Linked DNA regions of Persicobacter psychrovividus. The protein of the gene in region 1 interacts with the protein of each later gene in a pairwise test. Links are inferred from orthologs where the notes say so. Each region holds a gene or a part of one and is shown in the gene's direction. Other genes may lie near its edges. The genes, in order: ribD and accC.

What was found.
Region 2: the proteins of ribD (region 1) and accC interact in binary tests that used the Escherichia coli proteins (3 or more experiments, as listed by UniProt). The link is inferred for Persicobacter psychrovividus from one-to-one orthologs.

What each region holds. Positions count from the first base shown.
Region 1 is NZ_AP025292.1:458,793-467,082, reverse strand. The notes cover bases 2,584-5,364. They hold ribD (bifunctional diaminohydroxyphosphoribosylaminopyrimidine deaminase/5-amino-6-(5-phosphoribosylamino)uracil reductase RibD), read left to right. Parts: upstream 2,584-3,350; coding sequence 3,351-4,379; downstream 4,380-5,364. Other genes in these bases: AABK40_RS01975 (arginine deiminase), read left to right, coding at 5,013-5,364; AABK40_RS01980 (GAF domain-containing protein), read left to right, coding at 4,402-4,884; AABK40_RS01990 (acyl-CoA thioesterase), read right to left, coding at 2,612-3,178. In the rest of the region: AABK40_RS02010 (hypothetical protein), read left to right, coding at 1-338; AABK40_RS02005 (hypothetical protein), read left to right, coding at 341-463; AABK40_RS02000 (GIN domain-containing protein), read left to right, coding at 679-1,491; AABK40_RS01995 (GIN domain-containing protein), read left to right, coding at 1,674-2,513; more of AABK40_RS01975, read left to right, coding at 5,365-6,233; AABK40_RS01970 (TonB-dependent receptor), read left to right, coding at 6,467-8,290. UniProt on the Escherichia coli protein: Converts 2,5-diamino-6-(ribosylamino)-4(3h)-pyrimidinone 5'-phosphate into 5-amino-6-(ribosylamino)-2,4(1h,3h)-pyrimidinedione 5'-phosphate.
Region 2 is NZ_AP025292.1:1,001,117-1,009,522, forward strand. What follows is about bases 3,615-6,511. They hold accC (acetyl-CoA carboxylase biotin carboxylase subunit), read left to right. Parts: upstream 3,615-4,336; coding sequence 4,337-5,686; downstream 5,687-6,511. Other genes in these bases: efp (elongation factor P), read left to right, coding at 3,615-3,733; accB (acetyl-CoA carboxylase biotin carboxyl carrier protein), read left to right, coding at 3,741-4,229; AABK40_RS04635 (sensor histidine kinase), read left to right, coding at 6,504-6,511. Outside these bases: 4-hydroxythreonine-4-phosphate dehydrogenase PdxA, read left to right, coding at 1-725; AABK40_RS04605 (YceD family protein), read left to right, coding at 859-1,446; rpmF (50S ribosomal protein L32), read left to right, coding at 1,476-1,670; AABK40_RS04615 (beta-ketoacyl-ACP synthase III), read left to right, coding at 2,045-3,043; more of efp, read left to right, coding at 3,167-3,614; more of AABK40_RS04635, read left to right, coding at 6,512-7,607; AABK40_RS04640 (LytR/AlgR family response regulator transcription factor), read left to right, coding at 7,613-8,320. UniProt on the Escherichia coli protein: This protein is a component of the acetyl coenzyme A carboxylase complex; first, biotin carboxylase catalyzes the carboxylation of the carrier protein and then the transcarboxylase transfers the carboxyl group to form malonyl-CoA.

The sequences.
Region 1 (8,290 bases):
TTCAGCCCATGCTTCGGCGTTACCAAAGCTGTAAAATAATCTTTGACTTTCGGAAGATTTCCCCTAAATTAATGAATAGTGCGCCTTGTGATTTAACCCCATTAGCAAAGGGGTTTAAGAGTCTCAATATTTGCATGCGCTGTGTTTTTGTGAGTGGATTTTCAACTGCCAGACACAATTATCTTACAGACCAGGCAGTGAAAATTGAGGAAAAGGTCTCGCACCTGCATATTATTACCATGCCAAAACTACCAACAACAAACTATTGGCTGGAACAAGGCTGCAGTGCGAATTGCCCCATAAGCGCACGCCCTATTTTTCCAACTGAAACCTATTAAGTATGATGCTCGAAGACGGCCTGCTGGCTTTCCTCATTTCATTGGCCTTCATCACTCCTTTCACCGCAGGAGGGATTATTCTGTGGTATATCATGAGTGGCAAGCCTGAAGAGGAAAAAGAATAATTGGAGAGTGTATCCCTCCGAAAAAAGAATATCAAACTTCCCCTATCGTAAGTAGCACACTCCCGCGCCCACGCTTTCATGAAACTGCTTTCAGCTATTTTTTTGCCGATTGCTTTGATTATCATGCCTCTGATTCATACTCTCCCCCTATTTTCAAGGAATAATTTACACTTGCACAGTGTTTGTTTTTATGCCCTTAACCATAAAAAATGAACATGAAAAAGATATTCTCAAGCCTGATGATTGTTGCCCTCGCTGTGGTAGCCCTTTCAGCATGTACCACCAACGACAACCCCACAGGAGAACATATGTCGCCTTTTCACAGTGTGGAAATTGATGCCACGGGTCGAGACTTCCCCGTAACGGTTATTCAGGACGGCAGCTACTCGGTGGATATCAGCAATGGTGATTTTAATGAGTTGGACTATGCCGTAAAAGATGGCGTACTGATGATCAAGCCCCGACAAGGAGAAGAAATTGAAGGAAAAACGACCATCCACCTCGGTTATGATCTCAAAAGATTATATGTCCATAACCAAGCCGATGTCCTGCTTAAAGGGGCAATTACCACAGAAGATCAAGCCAACCTGGACATCGATACCCACAGTATTGTTAATTTTGAAGACCAACTACTGGTCAAGGACGAGTTGAAGCTGAACACTAAAAATGGCGCAAGTTTATTCATCGCTGACCTTGAAACCCACAGCGCACAACTCACCATGGATACTGGAGCCCATACCAATATTCAAGGGAATGCAAGTTCCACAGTGACCATCAGCGCAAGAAACGGTGCCCTGTTCAATGAAACCTCGAATGATGATTTCATTCCTGACAGCAAGGCCCCACTCAAAGCACCCCTTTACGACCTGAACATTGATACTGGTGCCAAACTCTGGGTGGATGCCACAGAGGACATCAAAGGAACAGCCAACAATGGTGCGCAAATTTATTATGTGAATCATGGCTATACTCCCACTGTAGAACTTCATAATGGTGCTGAAAAATTCATCAAAGACCTTTCGCTTTAGCGTAGACTGAACCCTTCTTTAAAATCCCAAAAGCAATGTTATTTTAGCATTGCTTTTTTTGGCTTTAATCATCATCATTCGGGATACTTCAAATACCTGAATTTTTATATCTTTGCCCTACAAATTAATCCGACAGCCCCATTAACCCTTGTTGTCGGCTATTTCATATTGATCTTTACACCATGAAAAAAATAAGTAACCCTCTATTCCTCTGCCTGATCGTTTTATCGGCCATCTTCAGCAGCTGCTCCGACAGCCCTGCTCCAAGCCCATCGAGCCTTGAGGTCCCATTGGGGAATTTTACTTCCGTAGAAATTGGACAGCACCTGCACCTGAACATCCAAAATGCTTCTGAAAGCAAAGCGCAGGTCAGCGGATTTGGGGAGCTCTCCAATCTGCATTTCAAAATTAATGACAATCACCTGAGTATTTATCTTGCCGAGGGTGCTGCGATCGATCAGTTGCAAATTACCCTGAGTGCCAAAATGATCCATGAACTGATCGTAACCAACGAGGCGAAGGTAGATTTTTCAAAAACCTATTTCAGCTTCGAGCCCATGACCATCACTGCCAAAGACTCGGCAAAAGTTTTTGCGGCTGAAAATGTGGCAGTCCCTAAGCTGATCATCGACTGTACACAAACCTCAAACACTGATGTGAAGAACAATGCGATCATCAACCTGCCGACTGTTATTGGTCAGGAAGCGGAAATTAAACTCGCTGACCGTGCGGTATGTAACCTGTCGGGTAATAGTTTCAATACCATCTCGGTGGAAGCCAAAGGCGCTTCAAAATTTTGCCACGAACCTGTTGAAGGCGCGAGTTTGAATGTGCCTGTTGAAGCAGAAAAATACGAGGTAAAATTGATCGACGCCGCCAATGCATGGGTGAATGCTTCAAGCCTGATTAAAGGAGAAGCCGACGGGGGAGCGCACTTGTTCTATAAAGCTGACGGGCACGACCACCTGACCGTGGATGTGGAAGTCAACGGTGGTGCTGAATTAAGTAAAAGAGAGTCCTGATAAGCAGCAAACAATAAATATCAGGCTTCAGCAGGAGGAAATACCTACCCCTGTAGATCAAAAAAGCGGTAAGGAAAATCTGTCCTTACCGCTTTTTTTTAATCTTTCTGATCCAGCTCAATTTTCACATTAAAGAGTTTCAGCTGACTCAGGTAAACCTCGTCCATAAACTCCTCCACCTTTCGGCTATTAAACTTCTCAATTTTCGTCTTCAGGTAGCTTACCTTATGTGCCGCCCGCAAAAATCGTCGAATAGCATTCTCAGAATTGATGACCAGCCCTGGTACAGCGGTTGTTTTCCCCTGCTCATCCTTGGCCACCATTGTAAAATACGACGAATTACAATGCTTTACAGTGCCCGTCTTAATATCCTCAGACTCCACACGAATCCCCACAATCATCGACGTTCTGCCAACATAATTGATTTGTGCTTTCATCGATACCAACTCCCCCACCTCTATGGGGTGCAGAAACTCGACGCGCTCTACCGCAGCAGTCACACAATAGGTTTCTGAATGCTTGGATGCGCAGGCAAAAGCCACCTGATCCATCAACGACAATATATGCCCCCCGTGAATTTTCCCACTAAAATTCGCGTTTGAAGGCAACATCAGCTGCTTGATTTCTATGCGTGAATCTTCAATCCTTTTATATTTATGCTCCATCGTTGTAGGTTATCTCTTTTGAGTCATCTCAAGATTTAGAACTGCAAAGTAAATTGACAGAAAGGAAAATCTCTAAAATTTTAGCTTCTAATGGCGAAAAAAAACTTATTTTGGCCCCCATTGGTATAATTCTAACCTGGGCTTGTCCTGTGCCCGCTTGATTTATAAAAAGATGACTGAAGACCAAAAGTTTATGAACCGTGCTATTGAGTTGGCAAAACTCGGGCTTGGCACAACCTACCCCAATCCTATTGTGGGGTGCGTTATTGTGCATCAGGGGAAAATTATTGGCGAAGGGTGGCATCAGCGGGCAGGAGAAGGACATGCCGAAGTACGGGCTATTGCCGATGTAAAAAACAAACAGTTGCTCCCTGAAGCCACTGCCTACGTAACCCTCGAACCCTGCGCTCACCACGGGAAAACCCCTCCCTGTGCCGATCTGTTAATCAAGCACCAATTAAAGCGGGTGGTGGTGGCTGCCACAGACTCCAACCCTGAAGTAGCTGGCAGTGGGCTCCATCGTATGATTGAATCGGGCATTGAGGTGGTCACGGGAGTCATGGAACAGGAAGCACGGGAGATGAACCGCCGTTTTTTCACCTTCATGGAGAAAAAGCGCCCTTATGTCGTTTTGAAATGGGCACAGACGCAGGACGGTTTTGTGGCAAGAGAAAATTACGATTCCAAATGGATCAGCAATATTCATTCGCGTACTTTGGTACATAAATGGCGCACTGAAGAGCAGGCCATTATGGTGGGCAGAAATACCGCACTTTACGACAATCCCGTGCTCAATGCCCGCTTGTGGAAAGGGCAAGACCCGATCAGGGTGGTTATTGATCGTAACCTTGTGCTCCCCAATACCCTTCACCTTTTTCAGGGAACACAACCTACCCGTTGCTATAATTTCACAAAAAATGGCGTCGTTGGGAATACAACTTTCATTGCATTGAAAAAGGAGCATTTTCTTGAACAGCTCATGAGCGACCTATATCAGCAAAAAATCCATTCGGTATTTATCGAAGGTGGTGCTGGTTTGCTCAATCAGATAATGCAAGCTGACCTTTGGGATGAAGCGCGAATTTTTACAGCAACAGCCACCTTCGGCAGTGGCATTCTTGCCCCCAAGATAAAAGGGCAACTTGCCGAAGAAAAATACATCCTCAACGACAGACTGTCGATTTGGTACAATAAAAAATAACTATACGAACAAAAAATATATTATGGCCGAAAGCTTATTGATTGACCGTAACAGTACAAAAGCGGATCAGTACGAACAATTGCTTCCTCAGATTGAGGCACTGATCAGTTATGAAGACGACCTGATTGCCAACCTGAGCAATATCGCTGGGGCACTCAAACAAGCCTTCGATTTCTTTTGGGTAGGTTTTTACATCGTGAAAGAAGATCAGCTGGTGCTTGGGCCATATCAGGGACCTATCGCCTGTACCCGCATACCGAAAGGCCGCGGCGTATGTGGAAGCGCATGGGCAGAAGCACAAACCCTTCTGGTACCTGATGTAGAACAATTTCCTGGGCATATTGCCTGTTCATCAGACAGTAAATCTGAAATCGTCGTTCCTGTATTTAAAGGCCAAAACGTTGCCATGATCCTTGATGTAGACAGTGATCAGCTGAATGATTTTGACCCGACAGACCAACTGTATTTGGAGAAATTAATGGCTATTTTAGCCAATAAACTTTAAATTCGAATCAAATTGAACTTTTAATATGCTCACCAATTTAACCTGAGAGTGTATTTTTATTAGATCTATCGAAACGTGCACTGTATGGCATGCTCATACAGGACGCTTACTTATAAACATAAAATTTTATGGAGCTGAAATTGCAGTCTGAATTCGGAGTACTTAATGGTGTAATTATGCACCGCCCTGGCTTTGAGCTGGAGATGCTTACTCCTGATAATATCAAAGAATTCCTCTTTGAAGACGTTCCCTACCTGGAGCAAATTCAACGCGAACACGATGAGTTCCGCGCTTTGGTAAGACTCAACACCAACGCTAAAGTTTTCCGTCTGGAAGGGCTCCTTCAGGATGTAATGAAAGATGAAAAGCTTCGCCTGAATGCCTACAAATCTGCCTTGGCAGTAAAGGGCTACGCACATGTTGCTGAAGACCTTCTGGCGCACCTGTCGCTTGCCGAGGCAACCACAGCACTTACTTCAGGCATTCGCATGAAGCACCTGAGAAGAAAGTGGCGCCCAGATGCATTGGCTGATTTAGGCGACCTGGACTTTTTGATTACCCCAAGTCCTAACAGTTATTTTATGCGGGACCCTGCAGCAGTAATTCAGTCGGGGGTCATCTCAAGCCATATGAAATACCCTGGCCGCCAGCGGGAGTCCGATATCATGCAAATGATTTTTGCTCACCACCCACAGTTCAAGAACAACTATGTCAATGCTTATGAGCATGATGGCAGCCCTGAAACACCATGTATTGAAGGTGGCGATGTCATTGTGCTTTCTGAAAAAGCGTTGGCCATTGGTAACTCCGAGCGTACCGACCCCAAGGCGATCAAGCAAGTGGCGAAACATGCCCTGGCGAACAGCAATGTGGAGCGGGTATATGAGGTACACCTGCCTGCACGACGCAATTTCATGCACCTCGATACGGTATTCACCATGATTGATGAAAACCTGATCGTTACTTATCCTGATGCGATGGAAATGAACCTGACCACCTACATCTACCGCCAAAAAGGGGTAGACAGTAACGGGGAGGTGATTCTCGAAGAAGAGGTGGTCAACAAATCCATTATCGACCTGCTGAAACAGGAAATCCCACATCTTGAAGTGATTGGCACTGCACAAGGTTACCCTGAATACGCTTCCCGCGAGCAGTGGTATGATGGTGCTAATGTTTTTGCCATTGGCCCGCGCCGTGTCATTACTTATGACCGAAACAAGTATACCAACAGGGCATTGAAAGAAGCTGGTGTAGAAGTCCTGGAGATCAAATCCTCAGAACTTTCAAGAGGGCTTGGTGGCCCGCGTTGTATGACTATGCCACTCGAGCGCCAACCATTGCGCTAACACAACGATCTGTTGATAAAATATTACTAAAGAGCACCAGCCCCATTAAGGGTAATGGCGCTCTTTTTTTTGTTTAACTTTTTCGGTCGATTAATTAGACATAACTAAACTCTATCAGCTCATTGATAAAAATAGTTAAAATATTATTGATAAATACTCAACTAAATTTACCTTACACGTAAACTTAAATAACCTAAAACAACATCAACGCTATTTTCTGACTTCATACCATCATGAAATCCCTACTGTTTTCTATCCTGCTATTTTTTGTCAGCTTTATCAGCCAAGCGCAAAACGGTATTATCCGAGGAGAAGTATTCAATCAGCTCACCAACGAGCCTATTCCCTTTGCGAACGTGGTTATTCAGGGCACCACTACTGGTGTTGTAACTGACATCAACGGGAAATTTGAATTCACTGCCCTGACGCCTGGTTTGTTTAACCTTGAGGTGAGCTATGTTGGCTACAAGCCGAAAGTCATTTTTGAGGTCGAAGTTACCAACTCGCGGCCAGCCATTGTAAAATTCCCCCTGACAGAAGACGCTACACAGCTTGAAGGCGTGGAGGTTACCGCTAAGGGCTTTGAGCGAAAAATGGAGTCCCCGCTATCGCTGAGAACCATTGGCACCAATGAAATTAAAAGAAACCCTGGAGGTAACCGCGACATCAGTAAAGTGGTGCAGTCCTTGCCTGGGGTAGCATCTTCCGCCTCTTTCAGGAACGACATTCTGATTCGTGGAGGGGCACCGAATGAAAACCGCTTTTACCTGGACGGTATCGAGATTCCAAACATCAACCACTTTGCAACACAAGGAGCCTCAGGTGGACCTGTGGGCATTATTAATGTGGATTTTATTCGTGAGGTAGAATTTTACAGTGGTGCATTTCCTGCCAACCGCGGCAATGCTTTGAGTTCTGTATTTGAATTTGAGCAAAAAGATGGCCGCGACGATCAACTTACCTTCAATGGAATTGTGGGCGCCAGCGATCTTGGGGTAACACTCGAAGGTCCACTGGCAGAAAACACCACCTTCATCCTCAGTGCAAGAAGATCCTATTTGCAGTTTCTGTTTTCCGTGTTGGGCTTGCCTTTCCTCCCTACTTACAATGACTATCAGGCCAAAGTCAAACATAAATTCAACAATAAAAATCAGCTTACCTTCGTAAGTCTGGGCTCTTTAGATGATTTTTCGCTGAACGATAAAGTCCTCGAAGATACGACGGATGAGAATTACCGCGCCAACAAATACACCTACGACCAAATCCCGATCCAAAACCAATGGACATACGCTATCGGTTCTAAGTTCGAACACTTCCATGACAATGGGGTATTCACAGCGGTATTGAGTCGGAATATGCTTAAAAATACCTCTTACAAACATTTAAACAACGATGAAAGTCAGCCCAAAACCCTCGATTACCTGTCCACTGAGGCTGAAAACAAATTACGCCTCGAAGATTACCGAAAAGTAAACGGCTGGGCAATTAATTATGGGGTGGGGTCTGAATTTGCCCGGTACACCAACCGAAGCTCTTTCCTCGCCTATTCAGCTGTCGCCGACAAAACGATCCCGATCAATTATTCAAGTGAACTCGACCTGGTGAAATGGAATGTATTCGGGCAGGTAACCAAAGGCTTTTTTGATGAAAGACTCTCTCTTTCACTCGGCTTCAGGGCTGATGCCAACAACTACACCGATGGAATGAGCAACCTTCTTGAACAGCTTTCGCCTCGCTTTTCAGCCTCTTATGCCCTGACACAAAAGGTCAGTGTTAATTTCAATACGGGCATCTATTATCAGTTGCCTTCTTATACTACGCTTGGCTATCGGGAAGAGGGGAATCTGGTCAATCAAAACGATGGGCTAAAGTACATTAAGGCCGAGCATTTGGTGGGTGGGCTCGAGTACCGCATCGACGATAAAAACTTACGATTTACCGCAGAAGGATTCTATAAAAAATACAGCAACTCCCCATTTTCAATTCGTCAGCAGGTCGCTTTGGCTAACCTCGGTGCCGATTTCGGAGTGATTGGCGACGAGCCTGTAACTTCTACA
Region 2 (8,406 bases), 540 kb from region 1 along the record:
GTGAAGATTTCGATTTTCCAGGGCATACAGAATACCTTACCCAGGTGGCTGGTGCTTCAGATTCCCTGATGCTGTTGTGTAACAACGAAGGCTTGCGCGTAGGGACGGTTACTGGCCATATTCCAATTTCCAAAGTGTCTTCTTCGCTGACTCCCGAGCTGCTGACCACGAAAATGAATATTTTCATTGACAGCCTCAAGAATGATTTTGGTATTGCCAAGCCGAAGCTTGCGGTATTGGGGCTGAACCCCCATGCTGGTGAAGAAGGATTGCTTGGTGCAGAAGAGGAGCAGGTGATTCGACCGGTACTGGAGCAATTTAAAAAAGAAGGTAATCTGATTTACGGGCCGTTTCCTGCGGATGGTTTCTTTGGTACAGGTGCCCACAAGAAATTTGACGGCGTGCTGGCCATGTATCACGATCAGGGTTTGATCCCTTTTAAGTATGCTTCTTTTGATTCTGGTGTAAATTATACTGCAGGATTGCCAATTGTTCGCACTTCGCCCGATCATGGCACGGCTTATGATATAGCAGGGAAGGGAAAGGCAGATAAAGAGTCTTTTTTGGAGTCCTTGTTTATGGCGATTGATATTTGCAATAATAGATACATCAAATCGCAACAAGTCCACCGCCCGAAGGTTTCAGTGGAGGAGATGGACAGGAAAATGAGTCGTCGCAGGGATTTGCCTGCAGATGAAATTGACCGCTCGTTAGAGAAAGACTGATGATTTTGTCCCTGTTGAAGGATCATAAAGTGTGATTTGCATAAAAAATCCTTCATTGTTAAAATATTCGTGGGCAGAAGGCGTGACTTTTTAAAATTAATTTATAAATTTGCGTCCTTGTTAGAGAAAAGCAATGAAAACGCTTAAGCAATTTGATATAGATATCTTTCAATTGGGCTTGGGGGAACATGAGTTCTCGTTGAGTTTTGACGATACTTTATTCGAGCAATTTGAATTTAGTCTTGTAGAGAAAGGTAATGGTGTGGCGGACATTCGTTTGACGAAAGGTTCAAGACACATTAGCATGGATTTTGCAATCGATGCTACGGTAGAGCTGATCTGTGATCGCTCTGTCGAACCCTATGAAGAAGAAATCACGGTAGAAGATAGCGTGTTTTTTAAATATGGGGACGAAGAGGAGCCTTATGATGGCGAATTTGCGGTGATCACTAAAGATACCCTGCGGATCAACGTCATGGAGTTCGTCTATGAGTTCCTAACCTTAGGGCTGCCAATGAAGCGCCTTCACCCTCGATACCGTGAGGAAGAAGAGGAGGAAGATTTGTTGGCGGAACTACTGCCTGACCGTCGGGAGGATGGCAAACTGGTGTACCAGTCAGATGTGGATGAAGAGTCTGAGGAGACTACGGATGAAGCTGAAGATGACGACCAGCCTGTTGACCCGCGCTGGGAGGCATTAAAAAAATTGAAGAAAAAATAGTTGGTGAATCCTAATAATTATTTAGAGCAATGGCACATCCTAAACGAAAGATCTCCAAAACAAGAAGAGATAAAAGAAGAACACATTATAAAGCAGAGCCTGTAACGTTGTCTGTTTGTCCTACAACAGGAGAAACTCACGTACGTCACCGTGCATACTGGTTGGAAGGTAAACTTTACTACAAAGGTCAGGTTTACATCGAAAAATCAGAAGCTGCGATTTAATTGTTTTCTACGAAAACTTTCAAAAAGCCCCAACTTATTAGATAAGTGGGGCTTTTTTTTGCCTTAAACGTTCCTTCGCCAAATATGGGGGAGAACATTGATGAATATTTTCGAGAAATCAATCATTTTTCTTCTATATTTGTCAATTACTATTAGTGATGGTTTCCTGCCCGACTTTTGGGAAGGAAGCTTATTTTTATTGGAGGCCAGGCACAGTAAGCGTGCTGGGGAGTTTCCTCAAAAATACTTTTAGTTACGGCCTGCATACCGTCCCTGAGTAACTATTTTTTATTTGCTGAGGTCCTGTATGCGGACGGTTATTATTTGATTAATTAGCAGATTTGCTGCAAAGCATAAAGACTTTACCTTCAGGCATGAAAAAATTAAACGCAATGGTGTCGGGAGTTCACGGATATGTTCCTGACTTTGTGATGGACAACAAAGAGTGGGCGAAATATGTGGACACCAATGACGAATGGATCGTTTCCCGAACAGGAATTAAAGAACGTCGATTCTTAAAAGGTGAAGACCAAGGGTCTTCGGTAATGGGTATTGAGGCCGTTAAAGGCCTTTTGGAGAAAACAAACACCGCCCCTGAAGAGGTGGATTTGGTGCTTTGCTGTACTGTTACACCAGATATGTTCTTTCCTGCGACGGCAAATATCATTGCCAACGGGGTAGGTGCAAAGAATGCTTTTGGTTTTGATTTGAATGCTGCATGTTCTGGCTTTTTGTACGGTTTGGTAACAGGGTCTCAGTTCATTGAGACTGGAAAATACAAAAAAGTGGTTGTGGTCGGTGCCGATAAAATGTCCTCGATCATTGATTATAACAACCGCTCAACCTGTGTGCTTTTTGGTGATGGTGCCGCAGCAGTAATGCTTGAGCCTACAGAAGAAGCAGTGGGTGTTATCGACAGCGAATTACAGGCTGATGGTGTCGGAGAGCCTTACTTGCATATGAAAGCAGGAGGTAGCCGCCGTCCTTCAACCCATGAAACCATCGACGCCAACGAGCATACCATCCATCAGGAAGGGTCTACGGTGTTTAAATTTGCAGTAACAAAAATGGCTGATGTTTCTGCCGAGATTGTTGAGCGCAACCAGCTTGCTCCTGAAGAAATCTCTTACCTGGTGCCTCATCAGGCCAACTTGCGAATCATTGATGCCACTCGCCGCCGTGTAGGTTTGCCAGTGGAGAAGGTGATGATGAACATCGACCGCTACGGCAATACCACCAACGCCACTATTCCTTTGTGTTTGTGGGATTATGAGAAGAAACTCAAAAAGGGTGACAACCTGATTCTTGCAGCCTTCGGTGGCGGCTTCACCTGGGGGTCAGTTTACCTTAAATGGGGGTACGATTCAAAATAATTGGCTTCTATTTTGCTGAAATAAAGGATAAACCTTACTTTTATGCGCCGTTGAGAAATAGGTGTATGAATGGTGAGTTTCCTTACTTAGAAAGAAACTATTAGAAAATTTAAGATATAAATAATGGCAACTACCGCTGATATTAAAAACGGATTATGTATTAAATTCAAATCTGGATTATACATTATTACTGATTTCCAGCACGTTAAGCCAGGGAAAGGCCCAGCTTTCGTACGTACGAAGATGAAAAATGTAGTGACAGGAAAGACGATCGATAATACGTTCTCTTCTGGTCATAAAATTGATCCAGTACGTATTGAGCGTCGTCAGCACCAATTTTCTTACACCGATGATTTCGGTTTGAACTTTATGGACACCAATACTTGGGAGTCTGTAAATCTTCCAGTAGAGTCTGTAGATAATGCCGACTTGATGAAAGAAGGCGAAATGGTAGAGATTTTATTCTTGGCTGAGGAAGAGCGTCCATTGCTTTGTGAGCTTGCTGCTCATGTGGTTTTGGAGGTAACTTACACTGAGCCAGGTATTAAAGGCGATACCGCGACAAATGCTACTAAACCAGCCACCATGGAAACTGGTGCTGAAATTCAAGTACCCCTATTCATTAACCAAGGGGATACGATAAAAGTCGATACGCGTACGAGATCGTATGTGGAACGTGTAAAAGTATAATAACCCTATGAAACCATCAGAGATTAAAAGCCTGATTGACTTTATCTCTAAGTCAGGACTTAACGAGGTAAAAATTGAAACGGAAGAATTTAAAATTTCTGTCGTTCGTGAGCCAGAGCAACCTACTCGCGTAGTAGAAACCGTCGCTGCAGCAGCAGCTGCGCCGGCAGCCGCTCCAGCACCCGTAGTGTCCCAGGTACCAGCCTCAACTCCTGCGCCGGCAGCAGCGCCAGCAGCAGAGACCAATGCTAATTTGGTAACGATTAAAGCACCAATGATTGGTACTTTTTACAAGTCTGCCAATCCAGAATCTCCAGCCTTCGCGAATGTAGGTGACAAGATTTCGGCAGGTCAGACGGTATGTATCATTGAGGCCATGAAGCTTTTCAATGAGATTGAATCTGAAGTAAGCGGTACAATCGTAGAAATTTTGGTAGACGACGCTACTCCTGTAGAGTTTGATACCCCACTTTTCTTGGTAGATCCGACGAAATAATTTAAAAGCCTGGACTACGGTTTGGGCTTTTTTTATTCACTGGTGCGCCCTGCTGATTTTTGGGTACCCAATGTCGGACATTTTTATTGACCTTAAATTCAATCATCGTGTTTAAGAAAATTCTGATTGCCAATCGCGGCGAAATCGCCATGCGTGTGATTCGCACCTGTCGCGAGATGGGCATCAAAACGGTTGCAGTTTATTCTACTGCTGATAAGGAAAGTTTACATGTGAAATTTGCAGACGAAGCGGTATGTATCGGTCCTGCACCATCGAACGCTTCTTATCTGAAAATTCAGAATATTATCTCTGCGGCGGAAATTACCAATGCAGATGCTATTCACCCAGGTTATGGATTCTTGTCTGAAAATGCAGAATTCAGCCAGATCTGTCGTGATTATGATATTAAATTTATCGGTGCTTCTCCTGAAATGATTCAGGGGATGGGCGATAAAGCAACCGCCAAAGCGACTATGAAAGCCGCAGGTGTACCGACCATTCCTGGTTCTGAAGGCCTGTTGGATTCTGTAGAGCAAGGTCTTGGATTGGCCAAAGAAATGGGTTACCCTGTAATCCTTAAAGCTACCGCCGGTGGTGGCGGACGCGGAATGCGCCTGGCCAACAACGACGATGAGTTTGTAAAAGGATGGCACGATGCCCGCCGCGAATCTGCGGCAGCCTTTGGTAATGACGGCCTTTATTTGGAGAAATTCATTGAAGAGCCTCGCCATGTGGAAATCCAGGTTTTAGGCGACAGCACGGGAAGAGCGATTCACCTTTCTGAGCGTGATTGTTCCATTCAGCGTCGTCACCAGAAGTTGGTAGAGGAAACCCCTTCTCCGGCTTTGGATCAGGATTTGCGTGAGCGTATGGGCCGTTCGGCAGTGAAAGCTGCAGAGGCGGTGAAGTACGAAGGCGCAGGTACGGTAGAGTTTTTGGTGGACAAGCATGGAGATTTCTACTTCATGGAGATGAACACCCGTATTCAGGTGGAACACCCTATTACTGAAGAGGTAACTGGAGTGGATTTGATCAAAGATCAGATCAAAATGGCGGCAGGTCAGCCAGTTTCGGCTTCCGATCGTTACCCTGAGCGCGTGTCTATGGAGTGTCGAATCAATGCTGAGGATCCAGGCCGTGACTTCCGTCCGTCACCTGGAAAAATCACCAACCTTCATTTCCCTGGCGGACGTGGTGTACGTGTGGACTCGCATGTTTATGCTGGCTACACCATTCCACCAAACTACGATTCGATGATCGCCAAATTGATCGTTACGGCACAAACCCGTGAGCGCGCCATTATTCGTATGAAGCGTGCATTGCAGGAGTTTGTCATCGAAGGGATCAAAACAACGATTCCTTTCCACCTCAAGCTGATGGATGACCCGACCTTCAAGACGGGACATTTCACCACCAAGTTTTTGGAGGATTTCGACTTCGAATCTTTGAAAGATTAAACAAAATAGCAAATATGGTAGGGCCTGGCTTATGCGCCTGACCTAAAATATTATAAATAATTTAAACCGATAGGCTCCTGCTTATCGGTTTTTTTGTTTTTAAGATCATGTTGTAAGGAATTATAATCCATGATTACCTTGATTTAGAGGGTTGCCGTGATTTTTTTATTTTGGATATTGATTTGAGTGCATCACAGTAGGAGGGTAAACACTTTTGCCATCAGGGGCTGTCGCACAACTCAGTTCTATGGATTTAGCACAAAAGATTATTTCGTGAGCTGTACGGATGCACCCGTGTGTGTATCCAAACGATACAAAATTTATGATGATTTGGGCAGACACACAGGTCTGCCCGCAATGTCATTAAGTTAAGCGCATTATCCTGTAGAGACGTTATTTTTAACGTCTAATTCAATGGTGATTTTATAGGTTTCCTCTTAGATTTATTCAAATTGTTACGTGAGTCGTTAAGAATAACGCCTCTACGAGCATTTCAAATTTAGACCTGTGTCCCTCAAAATCCTTAACTTAATGACATTGGGTCTGCCCGTACAGTGGCCAAATAAAATTTCGTGATATAAAATCAGGTTATGGTTGTGTAACAGCCCCTGATAGCGCTTACCTGAATTTTCCTATCACGAGACAGAGTCACGCGATAGACTCCCTGAAGGTCTTATGCACTCTATTGATTTGTAATCGACCTTTGTATAAACCTCTTCAAAGAAACCTGTGGGTAATAAATATTTCTTCATTGACCAAAAACTGCCATTCATTGATTTTTTTGGAAAGAATAGTAGCATCCATGTATCTTTAAATCATGAAGCAAAAAAGTCATCCTTTATCTCAACATTCCCGCCTTGGCGAGCTGATCGGCTATTCAGTGTTGCTGTCCCTTTATTTTTTGATCATGTGGTCGTTCTTTGCGCAAAGGTTACCCAACTTCCTTTCTGCCTACAAAGCGATACTGATCATTGTCGGCATGACCATCGTGATCGCCATAAACATCAAATACCTGATTCCCCACTTTCTGCATGACAGGAAATGGTGGCTATATTTCGGGGGCGCCTTGCTGGCAGTAGTGGTGGTGTCCTATATTTATAATCATTTGGATCAGTCGCTGATGGAACATTATTCCAATTTGATTGACCGGCGGGAGATGCGCCGATACCGCAGGCCGAAATCAAATTTGAGTTATCCGCTGAAGCAAATTGTGCATTATACCGTCTTTCCGCAATTCATGCAGTTTTTGCTGGTGCTGTTCCTTTCCACGGCTTTTGAAATGACCAAATACGCTTTTCAGAAAAGCAGAGAGGCCGTCGCCCTACGAGAACAAACATTGCAGTCGGAGCTTAACTTCCTGAAGTCGCAGATTAATCCGCACTTTCTTTTCAATGCCTTAAATAATATTTACACGCTCGCTTACCTAAAATCCGACAAAGCGCCAGAAATGATTCTCAAGCTGTCGGATATGTTACGCTATATATTATATGATTGCAAGGCAGAACTGGTGCCTGTGGATCGGGAGGTGCAGTATTTGCAGGATTATATTCAGCTGCAATTATTGAAGTCTGAAAGGCCACTCGATATTGAGCTGCAACTACAGACGCCGCTGAGTGGTGCCACCGTACCGCCCATGATATTCATCCCTTTTGTGGAAAATGCCTTCAAACACAGTAAAATTGAAGATAAGCAGGGCTGGATTCGTATTAATTTGTTTCTTGAAGCTGAAGCCCTGATCTTCAGGGTGGAAAACAGCAAGCCGTCTCAGCCGTTCCGTAAGGACAATGTCGGTGGAATTGGCCTGAGAAATGTCGAACGGCGGCTGTCGTTGCTTTACCCGAATTCCCATCAGCTTGAGGTAGAAGATGACCAAGACCGCTTTTTGGTACATTTATCCTTGAACCTTCCTTCAAAAAAATAATCGCCATGCAAAAGTTAAAATGCCTGATTGTAGATGATGAGCTGCTTGCTCGAATGTTGCTGAAAGATTATGTGAGCAAGGTGCCCAACCTTGAGCTTATTGATACTTGTGAAAGCCCCTTGGAAGCCATTGAACTGCTGAAAAGCACCGATATTGATCTGCTTTTCTTGGACATTCAGATGCCTGACCTTACAGGATTTGAATTGCTCAATGCCCTTGCCAAGCCGCCGATGGTCATTTTCACGACCGCCTATGCCGAACATGCCGTGAAAGGTTTCGAGGTGCAGGCGATCGATTATCTGCTGAAGCCTTTTTCGCTGGATCGTTTCATGAAGGCCGTCGCGAAAGCGGAAGAACTGATGAGCCTGAAAGAGGTTGCGCCGACCACGACACCTGCTGCAACGGAAGACTTTTTGATGATTAAGGAGGATTACAAATATCACCGCATTAATGTCAGTGATATCGCCTATGTGGAAGGGATGCGCGAATATGTGCGTTACCATACGCCGACGATGAAAGTGATGGCATTGCAGTCGCTGACCAAACTGATGGACAAACTGCCACAGGGGAAATTCATGCGGGTGCACAAATCTTTCATTGTCAATATGGACTTTGTAGAAGGTCTTGATGGCAATCAGCTCAAAATCCTTGAGCAGTATGTGCCGATCGGAAAAACCTATAAGGAGGCGGTGCTTCATCGGCTTGGTCTTTAGTGCGGCCTTGTTCAGCAACCGTTTGAAATCAGTTGTATGCTGCTCCTCAAAATATGGTTTTTATCGAACTCGATTTAAATAATTTA